Regions from separate parts of the Paenibacillus sp. F4 genome, predicted to be linked through region 4. Evidence: predicted binding sites of a transcription regulator. Region 4 holds the regulator's gene; each other region holds the start of a gene.
What was found. Region 4 encodes Rex, which represses fermentation and respiration genes when NADH is low (regulators of the CRP and FNR family bind a similar motif). Its sites were predicted from a motif close to TTGTGAAATATTTCACAA; they were not measured.
Positions count from the first base shown of each region.

Region 1: the regulator Rex is predicted to act here: its motif matches at 1,530-1,547, upstream of C1T21_RS22990 (DoxX family membrane protein).
Region 2: the regulator Rex is predicted to act here: its motif matches at 2,038-2,055, upstream of pflB (formate C-acetyltransferase).
Region 3: the regulator Rex is predicted to act here: its motif matches at 1,577-1,594, upstream of nirB (nitrite reductase large subunit NirB).

Region 1 covers NZ_POVS01000019.1:209,823-213,040, forward strand. Annotated here, with positions in the region: gene C1T21_RS22980 (DUF47 domain-containing protein) at 1-120, opposite strand, end outside; gene C1T21_RS22985 (DUF3048 domain-containing protein) at 309-1,403, opposite strand; gene C1T21_RS22990 (DoxX family membrane protein) at 1,653-2,171, shown strand; gene C1T21_RS22995 (dioxygenase family protein) at 2,329-3,120, opposite strand; gene C1T21_RS23000 (alpha/beta hydrolase) at 3,213-3,218, opposite strand, start outside.
Region 2 covers NZ_POVS01000013.1:136,146-139,363, reverse strand. Annotated here, with positions in the region: gene pflB (formate C-acetyltransferase) at 1-2,004, opposite strand, end outside; gene adhE (bifunctional acetaldehyde-CoA/alcohol dehydrogenase) at 2,333-3,218, opposite strand, start outside.
Region 3 covers NZ_POVS01000004.1:165,340-168,557, reverse strand. Annotated here, with positions in the region: gene nirB (nitrite reductase large subunit NirB) at 1-1,470, opposite strand, end outside; gene C1T21_RS01455 (spore germination protein) at 1,813-3,218, shown strand, end outside.
Region 4 covers NZ_POVS01000013.1:290,798-294,015, forward strand. Annotated here, with positions in the region: gene dinG (ATP-dependent DNA helicase DinG) at 1-856, shown strand, start outside; gene C1T21_RS14600 (redox-sensing transcriptional repressor Rex) at 901-1,554, shown strand; gene C1T21_RS14605 (amidohydrolase) at 1,541-2,842, shown strand; gene C1T21_RS14610 (cell wall elongation regulator TseB-like domain-containing protein) at 2,880-3,218, shown strand, end outside.

The sequences.
Region 1 (3,218 bases), on a different contig from region 4:
AAACAAAGTCACATCTTGAAGATTTGAAGTATGTTGGGCAAAATAATCGGCTGCTTGCACGATCGTATCTGCCATATTTTCCAACGTCTCGAAGAATATATCCTTTTTCTTCAATCTCATAACGATTACCCCTTTACGAAAATATCCGCAACCTGTTTCGACTGCAATAGACAACCTTTGCTATCTTATCACACTCATCAATGTTTTTGTAATGTTTGTAAAAGCAAATTTCATGATATACGTATACAATGCCCGACATGGAAGGTCATTATCCGACAATTTTTTCCTAAAAAGGTGTATTTCGTTTTCTAATTTGCTTCTATGGTTACATGTTCCTTTAGTGAAGTATCTGCAGGTACCACATGTATATAGGATGTACCTGGCGTTAACGGGATTTCAACCCCATTTTTCATAAAACGAATCGCATCGCCTGGTGTATGCTGCCACTCAGCCTGTATTAACTGTCCTTGTTGAAACACCATGGCCTCTCCACTGCCGTCCAGCTCAACACTTAATCTGCCTACATCATCCAACGTTCGATGTCTAGCGCTCATTACAATGACATTGGCTGCTGAGAGCTGTTGGTTATTATTTTGATCCACATGTGACTTTTCGTTCACAAAACGCTTATATTGTTGATTCGCTGGATCATAGGTATAAGATACCCGATAGCTTTTAAGCAAAAACCGGATTTGCAAAGATGCTGCTGCCTCGTCCACCATAACTGGAGTTTCGCCGGATTTAAGGTAAGAATATACTGGAACGTCCGTCTGCTTGGCATACCCTTTACTATCGCTTCCTTTGCGCAGTCTGTTTACGTCTGTGTATAAATTATGCGGAGGACGACGATCTTTGCTTCGCCAGAAGTAAGCCCCTCCATTTGAAATCTCATCCAGATGTTCCTTCCGCTGCTGCTGTAAAATCGCATAGGCATCTGTGCTTCCCCCTGCGTGTATCGGCAACGCACCATAGGTTTCGCCCAGCTCAATCAAATACGGCCGAATGCTACGGACCGGTCCAATCTTTACATCTCCGCCATGACTTTGGAAAAAAGCGACCAGACGGGTAATCCCGCCTTCTGCAAGAACTTCATATACCATGTCTGCCTCGCTAAGTCCTGCCTGTGGACGCGCAGCCGGAGCATTGTTGATCATGACAGCGAGCGGTCGCTCCAAAACCGGCTGCTCCACCGGAAGACCAGTGAGCGGAGCTGTAAATGCTGGAATAGACTGCTCCTTCGGCGGTTCAAGTGCCTCCTTCTCTGTTTCTTGCTTGGTCAGTTGGGGAACGGATTCGGATTTACCCGTATTGGACATAGCAGAACAAGACATCAGCGTCATGCATAACAGAGCTGAGGCCATCACACGCAACCAATGATTTCGTTGGGAAATGGGCCCGGACAAGTTCATCCCTCCACTTAGTTATTTTTCTCATTATAAGCTTTATTTCCTGTTTTTGTCTTGATTGAAGCATGACCAATCTATAGAATACTTATCTGAAGACATTAAAATTTAAAAAATATTTAGACTTTGTGATTTTTATCACAAATAACTGTAACTGAACCTACTACAATAAAGGTGTAGCAAAGATGATCATCCCCAACAAAATGAAATACAACCAACATTATAGATTAAGAAAGAGGAGTGGTTTGAATGTTTAACAGCTGGTTACGTGAGAACAAAGTCGCAATGTGGTTGCTGACTGTAGTACGGGTTTATCTAGGGTATGAATGGATGACCCACGGACTTGAAAAGCTGACAGGTGGATTTGATGCAGGCGGATTTATCTCGGGGGCCATTGCTAAAACAGGTGGAGACCATCCCGCTGTACAAGGCTGGTGGGGATCGTTCTTGGAAGCCTTTGCCCTGCCGAATGTAGGTTTGTTCAACGTCCTGATCCCATTGGGTGAGTTCTTGGTCGGGGTTGGCCTGCTTCTCGGTACATTGACTACACTGGCTGCTTTGATGGCTATGGTTATGAACTTCTCGTTCCTGTTCTCGGGTACAGTAAGCACCAATGCAATCTACCTGCTGTTTGAAATCTTCCTTGTAGTTGCTGGTGCAAATGCTGGAAGAATTGGCTTTGACCGTTGGGTACTGCCTTTCCTGCGTGGACTGTTTCGTAAAAATAAAGATACCTTTCCAGCGGACCCTAGTCGAAAAATAGCTTAAACATCCCCAAAATAACCGTTATCCTCCGGGATAATGGTTATTTTTTGCGCTGTTATGCTCACGATACACGTGCCTTCTAATTAATCGAAGACGCAAAATACACAAAAGAACTTCCATTCCCACACACCATGTGGATTCGGAAGTTCTTTTTTTACATTTACGTATCACTTTCTTGACCAAAAGCCCAACAATTGAGACTCAACGAGCCAAGGACATACGATTGAAAAAGCTTACGCGCGGAGCGCTCATGATCCGCAGCCCCCATTGCATAAAACAAAGGTGAAAAATGCTCAATTCCATAAGAAGGTACCGCCTGTTTGGCATATGGAGCCTTCTTATCATATTGGAATAGGTGACGCAAATTCCAGTCTTGAAGCTGCTGTGCAATCCAGTCATCATATTGAACGGCCCAATCGGCTGGCTCACTCGTCTGCTTGAGTGTCCGCAAGTTGTGGACCAATCCGCCGCTACCGATAATCAAAATCCCTTGTTCTCGCAACGGTGCCAGCATCCGTCCAATCTCGTATTGCTCCTGGGGAGCGCGCCGAGAATCAATGGATAAGGGTGCGACCGGTATGTCTGCATCAGGATATATATGCCGCAAAACCACCCATGCTCCATGATCCAGTCCCCGGTTCCGAACCGGCTGGTGGAACAGGTTATGCTGACTGAACAGATGCTCTATCTCCTCATACAGCTTCGGATCGCCTGGTGCAGGGTAATCGATTGAGTACATTTCTTCGGGAAAGCCATAGAAATCGTGCAACGCTGCATGCTGATCATCCGCGCCAATACATTGATCGGGGCTATCCCAATGTGCGGAAAAAATGACAATTCCTTTGGGTCGGGGCAGGCTCGCGCCCAGCTTTGCAAGAAAGCTGGTATATGCGTTATTTTCTACAGCCAGTGTCGGTGAACCATGCGCAACAAAAATTGAGGGTAATGTCATCGCTGCCAACCTCCACACGCCAGTATAGTGTTACTCTTCCATTTTACTCCGGCGGAGGCGCAATTTCCAATACAATCCGTTACACACTGAAATCAGAT
Region 2 (3,218 bases), 150 kb from region 4:
GATGGAGAAGGTGTTCGAGATACCATCCAGACTGTGTTCATAAGGCAATTTGGCTACGGAACTCAGAGATGCCAAAGCACCTTTTTTATCACGGCCGTGCATTGGGTTTGCCCCTGGTGCAAACGGTTCGCCTGCTTTACGTCCATCCGGTGTTGTACCTGTTTTCTTACCGTACACCACGTTGGAAGTAATAGTCAGTACAGATTGAGTAGGAACCGCATTACGATAAGCTTTATGCTTGCGAATCATGCTCATGAAGCTTTCTACCAGTTCCACAGCGATGTTATCTACACGGTCATCGTTGTTACCATAGCAAGGATATTCGCCTTCGATTTCAAAGTCAACGGCAATCCCTTTTTCGTTACGGATTGGTTTAACTTTTGCAAATTTAATGGCACTCAAGGAGTCGGTAGCAACTGACAGACCCGCAATACCACAAGCCATGGTACGGAGAATATCACGATCATGCAACGCCATTTCAATGCGTTCGTAGCTATATTTATCATGCATGTAGTGAATAACATTCAAAGTGTTCATGTACAGTTTTGCCAACCATTCCATCATAGGTTTGAAGCGGCTCAACACTTCTTCATAATCCAGAACTTCACCTGTAATGGCTGGGAATTCAGGCCCTACTTGAACGCCAGATTTTTCATCTTTACCACCGTTAATTGCATACAGCAGAGCTTTAGCCAAGTTGGCACGAGCACCAAAGAATTGCATTTGCTTACCGATTTTCATTGCCGATACACAACAAGCAATACCATAATCGTCTCCATAAATTGGACGCATCAGATCGTCATTCTCGTACTGAATGGAGCTAGTTTCAATAGAAACTTTCGCACAATATTTTTTGAAGCCTTCAGGCAATTTTTCCGACCAAAGTACAGTCAGGTTCGGCTCCGGTGCAGGTCCCAGATTGTAGAGGGTGTGCAGGAAACGGAAGCTGTTTTTAGTTACCCGAGTTTCTCCAGTTACGGACATACCACCAATGGACTCAGTAACCCAAGTTGGATCTCCACTGAATAGTTCATTATAGTCAGGTGTGCGCAAGAACTTAACAATACGCAATTTCATAACAAAATGATCGACCAGTTCTTGAGCTTGTTCTTCTGTCATTGTACCCTCTTCCATATCACGTTGAGAGTAAATATCAAGGAAGGAAGATACACGTCCTAAGGACATTGCTGCACCATTTTGTTCTTTGATTGCTGCAAGATATCCAAAATATACCCATTGGAAAGCTTCTTTCGCATTGTTAGCAGGTTTTGAAATATCAAAACCGTGCTCAGCAGCCATTTGTTTCAGTTCATTCAAAGCACGAATTTGTTCGGAAATTTCCTCACGCAGACGAATTACGTCTTCTTCCATGGAATCAACTTCAAGGCTTTTCAGTTGCAGCTTTTTATCTTGGATCAAGAAGTCTGCACCATACAAAGCTACACGACGATAGTCACCGATAATACGACCACGACCGTATGCATCAGGCAGACCAGTAATGATACCAGCTTTACGGGCTGCTCTCATTTCATCTGTATAAGCGTCAAATACACCTTGGTTGTGAGTTTTACGAATATGAGTGAAGATATCAATGATACTTTCTGGTACTTCAAAACCATAGGCTTTACAAGCGTCGATCATCATCCGAATTCCACCAAACGGCTGCAAAGAGCGTTTGAATGGAGCATCTGTTTGTACACCGACAATTTGCTCTTTATCCCGGTCTAGATAACCCGGTTTATGTGAAATAATAGTGGATGGCGTATTCACGTCTACATCAAGCACGCCGCCGTTTGCCAACTCTTTTTTGGTAAGATCGGATACAATATCCCACAATGCAGTTGTGTTGGCGGTAGGACCAACCAAAAATTCTTCATTGCCAACATAAGGTAAGATATTAGTTTCAATAAAATCGTTGACGTTGACTTCTTTAGTCCATTTGCCTTTTTTAAAACCTCTCCAGCCAGATTGTTGCTCTTGTAATTCTCTCTCAATCACCGACATGTAAATCCCTCCAAATTGTTTGGTCTTCCGGACTTGTGATTTTTTTCACGATAAAGCTATTTCTTGAGCCCGGCCTGTTCACCGATGCCTTACGCTCAGTGTCGGGACCTTTCTTACACCCTTATTGTAGAATAATGATAGAGTGTAGTATGTGATAAAAATCACAATATGAGTGATTTTTATCACTTTATTTTCCCTAGCTTCACGCCTATATCCTTAGCCTTGCCGTTCACCTCCCTTCCCAAACCAACAGGCCCTCTATATAGAGAGCCTGCATTGGTATTGAACGAGAAAATGCTTTTTCACAAGTCTCTTCGTACCTATTATATTATTGGTCAAAACGTCCGTAGAAGGCATTGCGATAGACATCAGCCAACTCCGTAACCAGCGGCAACTTCGGATTCGCAGTTGTACATTGATCTTCAAAAGCGCGGTCAGCCAGATAGTCTACACGTGATTCGAAATCCTTCGCATCGAAACCGATTTGTTGGAACGATTCCTCGATACCAAGTGTTTTGTTCATCTTACGGATTGCTTCGATCAAGCTGTTAACCCCTTCTTCGGTGGTGCGTGCAGGCAGTCCCAATATGCGCGCGATTTCTGCATAACGCTCATCCGCAACAAAGTGCGAATATTTAGGGAACGAAGCAAATTTTGTCGGTTTTTTCGCATTATAGCGAATGACGTGCGGCAGCAAAATGGCATTCGTGCGGCCATGCGCTGTATGGTATTGTCCACCCCATTTATGTGCAAGACTGTGGTTAATGCCCAAGAATGCATTAGCAAACGCCATACCAGCAAGGGTGGAAGCATTATGCATTTTTTCACGAGCCAGCTTATCACCGGTCAGAGCCGATTGTTCTAGGTATTGGAATACCAATTGAATGGCTTTAATCGCCAGACCATCTGTGTAGTCATTAGCCATTACGGACACGTAAGCCTCGATAGCATGTGTCAGAACGTCCATACCTGTGTCCGCTACAGCTGTTTTAGGCAGCGAATATACAAACACTGGGTCAATAATTGCCACATCAGGAGTCAACTCATAGTCAGCCAGCGGGTACTTCGTGTTGCCCAGGTTTTTGTCCGTAATTACTGCAAACGATGTAACTTCGGAACCTGTACCCGAGGTTGTAGGGATCGCTACAAATTGTGCTTTTTGGCCCAGACGTGGGTACTTGTAAATCCGTTTACGGATATCCATGAATTTTTGT
Region 3 (3,218 bases), on a different contig from region 4:
ACTCAATGTTGTGCAGCCACATATTCCTTGTTTGGCTGACGTCTTGAAGCTGTCTCCAAGAACATATTGTAGAATCTGCTCCACGACCGGCTTACATCCTCCACAGGAGCGCGTTGCTCCGGTACATGCTTTAATTTCATCGACTGTAGTCAGTCCATTTTCATTAATTGCATCCACAATGGCCTTTTTAGTTACACCGTTACAGCCACACACAATTTCATCATCGGCCATCGTTTCAGCGGATGATGTTTTCGCCCCGTGATTACTGCATCCAGTACCCATGATCTGTCCATATATCTCATCTGTCATCAATGTTTGCTGACGCACATATTTTTGAAGAGTAGCAGATTCGCTCACATCGCCAAACAGTACAGTTCCAACAATCTTATTTTCACGAAGCAGCACTTTTTTGTATGTGCGCTTCCACTCATCCTTTGCAACAATCACCGTATGTTCAGGCTGGGTTATGAATTCGCCAGCTGAGAAAACATCCACCCCTGAAATTTTGAGCTTGGTGGAAACCACCGATCCCATATAACCTTCAGTATCCGCACCTGCCAAATGTTTGGCAATTACACTCCCCTGTTCAAACAGCGGAGCTACCAAGCCGTAACAGGTTCCGCGGTGTTCAACACATTCCCCTACAGCATATACATCCGGCACGGAGGTTCTCATCAAATCATCGACTACAATACCACGGTTCGTTTCCATACCACTTTGCACAGCCACCTGAATATTAGGTTTGATCCCGACGGCCATAACGACCAAATCCGCTTCCAGCACGCTTCCGTCTGAAAACCGCAGTCCTTGTACCCGATCTTGACCATACACCTCCGCAGTTTGCATTTGCATAGCAAACTTGATTCCCTGGCGTTCTAGTTCTGCTTTTAGCATCGCAGAGGCTTCCCGGTCCAGCTGGCGTTCCATCAAATCCTCCATTAAATGGACGACCGTAACATCCATTCCCAGGTTGACCAAGCCTTTAGCTGCTTCCAGCCCTAACAGACCTCCGCCAATGACAGCTGCCTTTTTAAAGGTCTTCGCCGCCTCAAGCATTGCCGAGCAATCGGCGATATCTCGGAAACCGATGACACCCGGTAATTCTTTACCCGGAATAGGCAGAATAAACGATTGTGAGCCAGTAGCTACCAAAGCTACATCGTAATCAATTTCCAGTCCGTCTTCGGTGTGAATCTTCTTGTTCTCACCGTCGATGCTTTTCACCATTTTTCCTGTATATAAAGTAATCCCTTGATCCGCGTACCATTGCAAATCGTTCAGTATGATATCATCAATCGTTTTACTGCCTTCCAACACATAAGAGAGCATGATCCTGTTATAGTTCGGATGCGGTTCATTTCCCAGGACCGTAATTTCATACTTATCCGTTAATTTCAAAATTTGTTCGACCGTATTGATACCAGCCATCCCGTTCCCTATAACCACAAGTTTCTGTTTACTGTTTATCATATACCGGTTCCTCCATTCATTCGACGATACTTCCTATCCGATGACATCTCCTACGTTCCTATGAATATTGCTTATGCTTCTATTCTAATACAGCAGATAGAGCTATATGTGACTAGAATCACAATGTAGTTCAAATTAAGAATATTTAGGGATTTCCCTATTCCGTTTCAAGGGATAAAGCTAAGGCCAGAAATCAAACTTCATAAATATTAAATACATCACTGCTCAATTCATCGAACGAATCTTTCCATTTCATGTGTAAATACAACCTTTATAAGGAATACTTTAGGAACAACTTGTATCTTAAGGAAACATGAATTGAATCGTATGGAGGTGATCATCATGTGGTCTAAAATAATTTCTTATATTCCAAGCTGGATTACACTCTTTCAAGCAGGCCTCGCGTTGATTATTCCTTTAGGAATTTATTATATAAACACATCGATTTATTCGTTTGTTGGTAGTAAGGGGGCAAAATCCAAACATTCTTCTGATCGTCCGCTTTCCGACGAACATAACGAAGGCGATGCTGATCAGCAGCATGAACCAAGCTCCAAAATTACAGGGAATTATGATTCCGACTTAAAGTCGATCCGAGAGGCTATAGGCGAAAATAGTGATGTGCATTTTCGTGAGTTTGTAGTAAAGAAATATCATGTTCGGTCCGTGTTAGTCTTCATAGAAGGTATGCAGGATGAAAAGCTTATGAGCAAGCAGGTATTGGAGGTCTTGATGTACGAGGGCCAGCAGGACCCACAGCGCCCACAGGAACAGCAGGAAAGTATAAGTAACACCTTTATAAAAGAAAACTTGATGCCACTTACGCAAATTAGTGAAGTTGCTGATATGGAGGACCTGCAGGAGTCTATACTTTTAGGCCATACTGCCTTATTAATTGAAGGAATGAAGGGAGCACTGCTGGTGGGCTCGCCCAATGGCGCCATTCGCTCCGTCAATGAACCAACCTCTGAAGCATTGCTTCGGGGGCCCCGAATTGGTTTTACGGAGGTATTAAGTGAAAATACTTCGATGCTTCGACGCCAGGGCTTAAACAAAAGTTTGGAGATGAAGAAATTCCAAGTGGGAAGCCGAATCAAAAAAGATCTGGTTGTCGCGTATATAAAGGATATTGTGAATCCAGATCTCCTCGAAGAAGTAAACCGCAGAATTTCAAAGATAGACATGGATTTTTTGGCTGAATCCGGTTATGTGGAACAACTTATTGAAGACAATTATTTAAGTCCGTTCCAGCAGGCTCACAATACAGAGCGCCCCGACCGTGTCATTAATGCTTTGTTGGAAGGAAGAATAGCCATTTTGCTGGATGGGACTCCCTTTGCACTTATTGTTCCGGTGACCTTCAGTATGCTGCTTCAATCACCCGAGGACTATTATGAGCGCTGGATTCCAGGAACACTTTTACGCCTGCTGCGATTTAGCGGGGCGTTTATAGCGCTCATGGGGCCTGCTTTGTACATCTCTTTTATATCGTTTCATCCCGGTTTGATTCCGACCAAGCTGGTCATTAGCATCATCGAAACCCGTCAAGGCGTCCCTTTCCCATCTGTCATAGAGGTCATGATTTTGGAAATCTCTATTGAAATCCTACGGGAAGCAGGCATTCGCTTGCCCAAACCCATCGGTCCTGCAATGGGCATTGTGGGAGGCTTGGTCATTGGCGACGCTGCTGTAAATGCGGGTATCGTTAGCCCATTCCTGGTGATTGTGGTTTCGGTTACTGCGATTTC
Region 4 (3,218 bases):
CGTCGATGTGAGCCGCCAGTTGAAAGAAATGTTTTTTGACAAAAAAAGAAGCATTATTCTGACGTCTGCTACCTTATCGGTAGATAAGTCGTTTCAGTACATGATCGATCAGCTCGGCTTGCAGGAGGCCGCAGATCAAGAGCGGCTGATGACTTCGCAGCTCCCGTCACCCTTTAATTACAGGGATCAGGTGTTGCTGGTCATTCCACGGGATTTCCCAAGCGTGAAGGGCAGTGTAGGAGATGCACACTTTGTAGATATGCTCGTTAGCTCTCTAGGAGCGACTGCTCAGGCGACGCGGGGGAGAATGCTCGTTCTGTTTACTTCCTATCGGATGCTCCGGCAAGTGTATGAGCCGCTCAAAGAGGCCTTAGCATCCAGCGAAATTACTGTGCTGGGACAAGGTGTGGACAGTGGGAGTCGCAGCAAGCTAACCCGCCGTTTTCAGGAAGCCAAAGCTTCTGTATTGCTGGGAACCAGCAGCTTCTGGGAAGGCGTCGATATTCCGGGGAAGGCTCTGACTTGTCTGGCCATTGTTCGCTTGCCGTTTCAACCGCCGAATCACCCGTTGCTGGAGGCAAAAAGCGAGCTGCTCCAGCAGCAGAAGAAGAATCCATTTATGAAGCTGTCTGTACCACAAGCGGTCATTCGCTTCAAACAGGGATTTGGTCGGTTGGTTCGTACAGCGAGCGACCACGGGGTCGTTATCGTTTACGATACGCGTGTGATCGAATCCTATTACGGAAAGCACTTTTTGTACTCGTTACCGGGACCAAAAATGGAGCATATGCCATCGGAGCAAATGGTGCCCCGCATCGCCGAATGGCTCCAATCTGCCCCGGAGACCGAGGCATAACGGACGGACACTAAGTATGTTCGTTACAATTAGGGGGAGCAAGTATGAAATCAGATAAAATTTCAGAGGCTGTCGTACGGAGGTTACCCGTATATTTACGTTATCTGAATGCACTTCACAAACGGGAGGTGGCTACGGTCTCTTCTCAAGAGTTGGGACAGAGGCTAGATTTGAACCCGGCCCAAATCCGTAAAGATCTCGCCTATTTTGGAGATTTTGGTCGGAAGGGTATAGGTTATGATGTTTCTTATCTAATTGAGAAAATACGCCATATCCTGAAAATCGATCAGCAAATTAATGTAGTATTGGTCGGAGCGGGTAATCTGGGTCAAGCCCTTTCGAATTATAACGCTTATTTAAAAGACAATATGAAGATTGTAGCGGTATTTGATGCGTTTCCGGATAAGGTAGGGACCAAGATCAATACATTGGTCGTGCAACCGATGGATGAACTGGAAGCGACTGTGAAAGAAAAAAACATTCGAATCGGGATTATTACCGTACCTGATTTTGAAGCACAGCACGTGGCTGACAGGCTTATTGAGAGCGGAATTGGAGCGATCCTGAACTTTGCACCGACTACTCTCAAGGCACCGGCCAACATTCGGATTCATGCCACAGACTTTACAACTGATTTGCTTAGCCTCGCTTATTATTTGGAGGACGGAAAGGAAGAAACACAATATGACAGTGAATAAATGGATGATTAAAAACGGCTCTTTTGCCGTAAATGGATCAGAAGCTGGGGTAATCCATGGCTTTATGATTGTGGAAGATAGCCGCATTACTTACATTGGCGAGACTTTGCCTTCGGGTGAGGAAGAGACGAAAGCGATCGATGGTAAGGGGCTATTGTTTTTACCTGGTCTGATTAATACTCATGGTCATGCGGCGATGTCTCTGCTGCGTGGGCATGGAGATGACTTGGCACTTCAAGTATGGCTTCAGGAAAAAATGTGGCCTATGGAAGCCAAGTTTACATCTACGGACGTGTACTGGGGTACGTCGTTGTCAGTGCTGGAAATGCTGAAAGGTGGAACAACGACCTTCCTGGACATGTACGATCATATGGATGAGGTGGCTCGTGTAGCTGAAGAGTCAGGTATTCGTGCAAGTCTGATGCGTGGAGCAATTGGACTATGTTCGGAGGAAGAACAGCGAATCAAGCTGGCTGAGGCCGTGACCTTTGCGCGTAACTGGCATGGTAAAGCAGACGGGCGTATTACAACGATGATGTCACCGCATGCGCCATACACCTGTCCACCTGCGTTTATTGAAAAATTTGTACAAGCTGCGCATGATCTGGATTTGCCGCTGCATACGCACATGTCTGAGACGATCGCCGAAGTGGAGCAAAACGTACGCGACTACGGTTTGCGTCCAGTTGCACACTTGGATAAGCTTGGCTTTTTCTCCCGTCCTTCGCTCGTTGCCCATGGCGTTCATTTGAACGACGAAGAAATAGCTTTACTGGCTGAACGTGGTGTAGCGGTTTCGCACAACCCAGGTAGCAACTTGAAGCTGGCAAGTGGTGTGGCAAGAGTGCCTGAATTGCTGCGTGCAGGGGTTACCGTTTCTCTCGGAACGGATGGTCCTGCCAGTAATAATAACCTGGATATGTTCGAGGAAATGCGTCTGGCAGCACTTATTCACAAGGGTGTATCTGGTGACCCTACGGCAGTTCCTGCGAGTGAAGCGCTGCGTCTGGCAACAGAATACGGTGCAAAGTCAATTGGTTTAAAAGAAGTAGGAGCGTTGGCAGCAGGCAACAAGGCTGACTTTATCGCGCTGGATCTGAATCAGGCACATTTCTTGCCCCGTACAGATCTTATTTCCCATGCGGTATACTCAGCAAGCGCCAAAGACGTGGTTCACGTATGGGTAGACGGTCGTCAGGTTGTGAAAAACGGCGAATGCCTGACTATGGACGAGGAACGTATCAAACATGAGGCACAAGCCGCCTTTGAAGGGCTGCTGTCGCGCTAATTCAGGTGTCACATCCCCTTAGAGAGGAAGCACGGGTTTGAAAAATAAAAAAAAGTGGATAGCGGTCGCCATTTTGGCCGTGATACTGATCCTGGTCAGCATTTTCTGGTATTATTCCTATGTTACTCAAGACCAGGTGGCTGAGGAAAATGCCGCTATCATTAAGGCCAAGCAATCAGGTGGTCTGGTTAGCACGACTCAAACATGGAAGTCTGTGTGGGATCAGGTATATTGGGTGGTTCAAGGGAAAAATGCACAGAATGAAAATATAATGGTGTGGGTTCCTTTTCAAAAAGTGGAGGGACAACCTAACGTACCTGCCGCAGATAATAGCGGTGTTCACACCGAGTTGCTGAAGAACGGAGTCGATGAGCAA